Linked DNA regions of Nodosilinea sp. E11. The protein of the gene in region 2 binds, or shares a complex with, the protein of the main gene of each other region. Links are inferred from orthologs where the notes say so. Each region holds a gene or a part of one and is shown on either strand. Other genes may lie near its edges. The genes, in order: secY and secA.

Region 1 (3,201 bases), 2.5 Mb from region 2 along the record:
TAGGCAGCTACTTCTTACGGAGACGATAGGTAATGCGCCCCTTGGTCAAATCGTAGGGAGTAAGCTCTACCTTGACGCGATCGCCCGGCAAAATCTTGATGTAATTACGACGAATTTTTCCAGAAATGTGGGCGAGCACATTGAACCCATTGTCCAAATCGACTCGAAACATAGCGTTCGGCAACGATTCAGTAATGGTGCCCTCCATTTCAATTAGGTCTTGCTTAGACAAGCTGAACTCTCCCTCAGTACACAATTAACAGGCTGAACTTTAGCATAACCTCAGCCGCTACTCCACTACCAAACGCTTTAGATCGCTATACACCGCGTCCATCGTCTGGTTACCCTCTACCGAAACTAGCTGTTGGCGGCTGCGGTAGTAATCAATCAGCGGCTCTGTTTGCTCACGATAAACTTCAAGTCGGTTGAGAATCACCGACTCCTCGTCATCTTGACGACCCCGCTGGAGCAGGCGGGCCACAATCACATCGTCCTCGACATCAAGGTTGACGACAAAATCAACCGGTTGACTGATTTGATCGAGCAGCTTCTGCAAGAACTCTGCCTGAGGCACATTGCGAGGAAACCCATCCAGAAGCCAACCCTTCTGGGCATCGTCCTGACCCAGACGCTCCTGAATCAAATCCAAGATCAAGTCATCGGGCACCAGCTCCCCAGCGCTCATATACTGATCGGCCTTCTGACCCAGTTCACTACCAGCCGCCACTGCTGAACGCAGAATATCTCCGGTAGAGATGTGAGGTACCTCACAATCTTTGGCTAAAAGCGCAGCCTGAGTGCCCTTGCCTGCTCCAGGTGGGCCTAAAAAGATTAATCGAGTCACTACTGCTTCACCATCCCTTCGTAGCGCTGGGAAATCACATAGGTCTGAATTTGCTTGGCCGTATCAATAGCCACACCGACCAGAATTAACAGAGATGTTGCCCCAAATCCTCGAAACGTTTGGACTCGGGTCAAACTTTCAACTGCGCTAGGCACGACCGCTACCATACCCAAGAAAACAGCCCCAAGGAAGGTCAAGCGGTTCAAAATCCGGCTGATGTACTCCGTTGTTGCCTTACCAGGACGAATACCCGGAATACTAGCTCCCATTTTCTTCAAGTTACGGGACACATCGTCTGGATTCATTACCAAAGACGAGTAGAAATAACTAAAGAAAAGAATGAGTACGAGGTACAGGGAAACGTAGAACAAAGAAGTTGGGTTCAGATAGTTATTCACAAACTGACTAAACCCAGGATTGGTAATGTACTGAGTCAATGAAATGGGTAACACCAACACTGCCGAAGCAAAAATAATCGGCATTACTCCGCCTTGGTTGAGGCGCAAAGGCAGGTAATTACTCTGTTCAAGATATAGCTTGCGGCCTACCTGACGACGGGCAGAAATAATCGGGATTCGCCGAGTTCCTTCCTGCACAAAGACAATGCCCACAATCATCGCCAAAAAGGCCAGCATCAAGATGATTACACCGCCCACCAGGCCGCGATCGCCACTCTGAGCCAGCTCAATGGTTTGCCCCAACGAACGAGGCAGGGTTGAGACAATGTTCAAGAAAATCAGCAGCGAAGCACCGTTCCCAATGCCACGTTCGGTGATTAACTCGCCTACCCACATCACAAACATTGAACCTGTGGTCAGAGCAATCACCGTCTGGGCTACAAAGGCTGGGCCAGGCACTTGCGCGAACTGGTAAAGCAGAAAAGAGGCTAGCAAAGTGCTCTGTAAAATTGCCCAGCCTAAAGCTACGTAGCGAGTAATTTGAGAAATCTTACGCCGACCCGCTTCCCCTTCGTTCTTCTGCAAATCCTCCAGTTGAGGTAGGGCTGCCGTCAGCAGCTGCATAATAATTGAGGCGTTAATGAAGGGCAGAATCCCTAAAGCAAAGATACCCAGGGCCGACAGACCGCCGCCCACAAAGATATCTAAAAAGCCCACAAAGCCCGCCAGGCTCCCCGACTGAATTGACGCAGCGAAAGCTTGACGATCAATCCCTGGCACCGGAATAAAAATTCCCAGCCTAACTAACACCAGCAAGCCCAGAGTCACCAGTAGACGACTCCGCAGGCCAGCGGCCTGAGCCATCTGCATGAATGTTTCCTGTGCGCTGGGATTTTTACCCCGACTTACGACCATGCAACAATACCTCAGCCCTACGTTTAGCAATACATGGATGACAGTTAGCAGCCATAGAATGTATGGATACCGCCCACCCCTCTAGTCTAAGGGATGGGTGAGTCATCTCGCTAGGCGACCACTTCCCAGGTGCCACCAGCCTGCTCAATTTTGTCCTTGGCCGACTGGGTGAAGGCAGCGGCTTTGACGGTAAGAGCAACGCTCACCTCGCCGTCTCCTAGCACTTTCAAAGGACCATCATTGGTGGTCAAAATGCCAGCTGCTAATAACGATTCAAGGGATACTTCGGTACCTGCAGCCAAATCGGCTAGACCCTTGACATTGATAATGGTGTATTCCTTCTGATTGACCAAAGGAAAGTGCTTGAGTTTAGGAATGCGCCGGTAAAGAGGCATTTGACCGCCTTCAAAACCCGGTCGAGTGCCGCTACCTGAACGAGATTTTTGGCCCCGCATACCGAAACCGCAGCTAGCACCCTGGCCAGCAGAAATGCCGCGACCAACGCGGCGACGGCGGCGTTTAGAGCCTGCTTGTGGTTGTGCGTCGTTGATTCTCATGGCTGAGGAAAATAAAAACAGCGATACCGAAATGACTTAAACGTACAGTTGCTCAACCGGGATATCCCGCTCTTCTGCAACATCAGCAAAGGTGCGCAAAGAGGCCAAAGCATCTGCAGCAGCCCGAGCATTGTTGAGAGGATTGTTAGAACCAAGTTGCTTGGCTAACACGTTCCGCACGCCCGCTAGTTCCAGCACGGTTCGCACCGCGCCACCAGCAATTACCCCAGTACCAGGAGCAGCCGGACGCATAAATACCTTGGCACCACCACCAATACCGTTAGAGGGATGGGGTATGGAAGCAGAGCGAGTCAATGGCACATCGACTAAATGCTTTTTGCCGTCGGCTACGCCCTTCTTAACAGCGCCAATCACGTCTCCCGCTTTGCCAACCCCAACCCCGACCTGGCCTTTTTCATTGCCAACAACCACAATGGCACGGAAGCTTAATTTCTTACCTCCCTTCACCACTTTGGTCACGCGACGG
Region 2 (3,702 bases):
GACCGTTTTGACCTACCTTTGAGGGCCTCCTCAAACTGTCAAACCCAGTCGTGACCCACATTGGAGTTTTGTTTCAATGTCCCATTCTGTCAAAATTTACGATACCTGTATTGGTTGCACCCAGTGCGTGCGCGCTTGTCCCACCGACGTGCTAGAGATGGTGCCCTGGGATGGCTGTAAAGCCGGGCAAATTGCCTCCTCTCCCCGCACCGAAGACTGCGTGGGCTGCAAGCGTTGTGAAACCGCCTGCCCCACCGACTTCCTCAGCATTCGGGTTTACCTGGGTGCCGAAACCACCCGCAGCATGGGTCTGGCCTACTAGGGCAACCCCGCTGCATCGATATAGTTATCGTCATCAAGCTCAGCCCCTGGGACTAACTCCCCCAGGGGTTTTCTATTGGGGCTATAGACAGATCAGTAGGGTTTCAGGTTCACGGCTGGCCGTGAACCTGAAACCTTGGGAATAGGACTTACCTACCCCCCTACCCCACCTCCTGGGATGCCTTCACCTGGGTCTGTGGCTGGGGCTGAAACTGGAACAGGGTATAAACCACGTTACGGCGAATGCCGGTCATCATGTCGAGAAAGACTTCGTAGCCCTCGCTCTTGTACTCGATTAGCGGATCTTTCTGGCCGTAGCCGCGCAGACCCACGGTTTCGCGCAGGGCATCCATCTGTTGCAGGTGGTCGCGCCACAGACTGTCGATCTGCTGAAGAATGAAGAATCGCTCGGCCTCACGCATTAGCCCCGGCTTGATTTGGCTAACCTGGGCTTCTTTGATGTCGTAGGCAATCCGGGCCTGCTCGTGGAGAAAGGTCTTGATTTCGCCCACAGAGAGGTCTTCGAGCTGCTCGGGGGTGAGGTCGGCCAGCAGGTAGACGAACTCTTTGATCTTATCGACCATCTCCGGCAGCTTCCACTCTTCCGGGGGAAGTTCGGGGTTGATGTAGGCGGTGACAATGTCATCCATGGTTTGCTCGGCGTAGCCGATCACCATTTCTTTGAGTTCGTCGCCTTCAAGCACCCGACGGCGCTCGGCGTAGATGGCGCGGCGCTGGTTGTTCATTACCTCGTCGTACTCAAACACCTGCTTACGGATGTCGTAGTAATAGGTCTCGACTTTCTTTTGAGCTCCTTCCAGCGATCGCGTCAGCATGCCCGACTCGATCGGCATATCTTCTTCGACCCGGAAGGCATTCATCAGACCGGCAACGCGATCGCCGCCAAAGATGCGCAGCAAGTTGTCTTGCAGGCTCAAGAAAAACTTAGTCGAGCCGGGGTCGCCTTGGCGGCCCGCTCTACCCCGCAGCTGGTTGTCGATGCGGCGCGACTCGTGGCGCTCGGTGCCAATCACGTGCAGTCCACCGCGCTGGATTACTTTGTCGTGCTCGGCGCTAGTGAAAGCTTCGTACTCCTGACGAATGCGGTTGTAAACATCGCGCAGCTTTTGAATCACCGGGTCATCGGTGGGGGCTTTCTCGGCGGCGACGGCCAGCTTGTCTTCGGCCTGAAGCTCGGGCAGGCTGCGCTCTCCGTAGGTGGTCACAGCAAAGTCTACGGTGGCTTTTAGCTCATCAATGGCAACCGGCGATAGCTCAATCGGGAAAATGTCTGGGGAGGCTTTCCAGGTTTTGACCTTTTTGGTGCCGCCAAAGCCCTGGGCGGGGGCACGGCCCTTGGTGCCCGGCACGGCGGTGACCGCAAACTCGTCTTCGTCTTCAGGTTTGACAATGCGGGGCATGAGGTATTCGCGCACCTTGAGGCGGGCCATATAGTCGGCGTTACCCCCCAGAATAATGTCGGTACCGCGCCCGGCCATGTTGGTGGCAATGGTAACGGAGCCGCTGCGCCCGGCCTGGGCGACAATCTCAGATTCTCGCTCTACGTTCTCGGGTTTGGCGTTGAGCAGGTTGTGGGGCACACCCCGCTCACTTAGCAGCGCCGACAGCACCTCCGATTTTTCGACGCTGGTGGTGCCGACGAGAACAGGGCGACCGGCTTCGTGCATCTCGGCGCACTCTTCGGCGACGGCCTTCCACTTGGCCTCTTCGTTTTTGTAGACCACGTCCGACAGGTCGCGGCGGGCGGCGGGGCGGTTGGTGGGAATGATCGTAACTTCGAGCTTGTAGATGCGCTCAAACTCAGCTTCTTCGGTCTTGGCGGTGCCGGTCATGCCCGACAGCTTGGGGTAGAGCAAGAAGAAGTTTTGGTAGGTAATGCTGGCCAGGGTCTGGGTTTCAGGCTGGATCTCGACATGCTCTTTGGCTTCGATCGCCTGGTGCAGACCGTCGCTCCAGCGGCGGCCGGGCATCACCCGCCCGGTAAACTCGTCAACAATCACAATTTCGTCGTTGCGGACGATGTAGTTGACGTCTTTGGTAAACAGTTCTTTGGCCTTAATGGCGTTGAAAATGTAGTGGGCCCAGGGGTCTTTGGGGTCGAAGAGATCTTGCACCCCCAGCACCTCTTCAGCCCGGATAAAGCCTTCGTCGGTGAGCAGCACGTTGCGAGCCTTTTCGTCGACTTCATAATGGTCGTCGGCATTGAGCTCGCGGGCAACTTCGCTGGCGCGGGTGTATTTTTCGCTGGGGCGCTCGACCTGGCCTGAGATAATTAGCGGCGTGCGGGCTTCGTCTACCAGAATAGAATCGACCTCGTCGATCACGCAGTAGTTGAAGGGGCGCTGCACCACATCTTCCATGGCCGTGGCCATATTGTCGCGCAGGTAGTCAAAGCCAAACTCGCTGTTGGTGCCGTAGGTGATATCGCAGCCGTAGTTGTGGCGACGCTCGGCGGGCGACATGCCCTGCTGAATCAGACCGACGCTGAGACCTAGAAAGCGGTGAATTTGCCCCATCCACTCGGCGTCGCGGCGGGCCAGGTAGTCGTTGACGGTGACTACGTGGGCACCTTTGCCGGAGAGCGCGTTGAGGTAGGAGGGCAGGGTGGCTACCAGGGTTTTGCCTTCCCCGGTTTTCATCTCGGCGATCTGGCCATCGTGGAGCACCATGCCGCCGATTAGCTGTACGTCGAAGTGGCGCATGCCCAGCACCCGCTTCGAGGCTTCGCGCACCACGGCAAAGGCTTCGGGCAGCAGATCATCAAGCGATTCACCCTTTTCAATGCGTTGCTTAAACTCCCCGGTTTTGGCTGTCAGGGCCTCATCGGAGAGCTGCTGAATCTCTTCCTCCAGCAGGTTAATCTCGACCACGTCGGGACGGTACTTCTTGAGCTTGCGCGCGTTGGGATCACCGAGGAGGTTCTTCAGCATGAATTCAGGCAGCTAGGTCAGCGTAGGGTGTTGCACTTAGTCAATCGTAACGGGAGACCGCTCGGCAAGGGGCGATCTCCACACCTGGGCCGGGTCAAGGTTGCTTTAGGAAGCGATCAAAAGTGCTTTTCTATCCTATCACCTGGCTTGCTGAGCGGGTTTGCTGGGTGCTGAGGTCACCGCTGACGAAGGGAGCGATCGCGCCCAGAGATTGCAATACCCCACAGCAGCCCCTTAGGGTGCATTCGCGCCGCAATGCACCAAATTCAGACCTGAGAATTTGCCAACCGAGAGCGGTGCATTGCGGCCATGGGGATGGCTTGGTCATGGGCAAAGGACGTTGAGCCGCGAATGCACCCTACGAATTCTGCGATCGCCTCACTCCTGTAAGTGCATTCGCGCCGCAATGTACCAAAACGTTGTTGTGATT

The links.
Region 1: the proteins of secA (region 2) and secY are in contact, whole or in part, in a crystal structure (PDB 3DIN), measured with the Thermotoga maritima proteins. The link is inferred for Nodosilinea sp. E11 from one-to-one orthologs. Residues at the interface, in WP_004082002.1 of Thermotoga maritima: Glu261, Ala262, Arg263, Lys300, Ala301, Arg302, Thr303, Ile304, Ile305, Leu323, Tyr324, Asp325, Pro326, Val329, Ser330, Tyr333, Ile336, Lys340, Phe345, Val349, Glu363, Phe364, Tyr374, Ser375, Gly376, Gly377, Glu393, Ile395, Thr482, Ser483; in WP_004081795.1 of Thermotoga maritima: Glu108, Gly109, Glu110, Glu111, Ala236, Glu237, Arg238, Arg239, Ile240, Thr241, Ile242, Gln243, Tyr244, Ala245, Arg246, Arg247, Val248, Thr249, Gly250, Arg251, Arg252, Val253, Tyr254, Gly256, Ala257, Ser258, Thr259, Tyr260, Leu261, Pro262.

What each region holds. Positions count from the first base shown.
Region 1 is NZ_CP136520.1:4,385,773-4,388,973, reverse strand. What follows is about bases 1-2,887. They hold secY (preprotein translocase subunit SecY), read right to left. Parts: upstream 2,158-2,887; coding sequence 844-2,157; downstream 1-843. Other genes in these bases: rpsE (30S ribosomal protein S5), read right to left, coding at 2,751-2,887; rplO (50S ribosomal protein L15), read right to left, coding at 2,268-2,714; RRF56_RS21795 (adenylate kinase), read right to left, coding at 290-844; infA (translation initiation factor IF-1), read right to left, coding at 8-232; RRF56_RS21805 (DUF1611 domain-containing protein), read left to right, coding at 1-3. Outside these bases: more of rpsE, read right to left, coding at 2,888-3,201. UniProt on the Escherichia coli protein: The central subunit of the protein translocation channel SecYEG. Consists of two halves formed by TMs 1-5 and 6-10.
Region 2 is NZ_CP136520.1:1,931,754-1,935,455, forward strand. What follows is about bases 283-3,670. They hold secA (preprotein translocase subunit SecA), read right to left. Parts: upstream 3,273-3,670; coding sequence 483-3,272; downstream 283-482. Other genes in these bases: psaC (photosystem I iron-sulfur center protein PsaC), read left to right, coding at 283-322. In the rest of the region: more of psaC, read left to right, coding at 77-282. UniProt on the Escherichia coli protein: Required for protein export, interacts with the SecYEG preprotein conducting channel.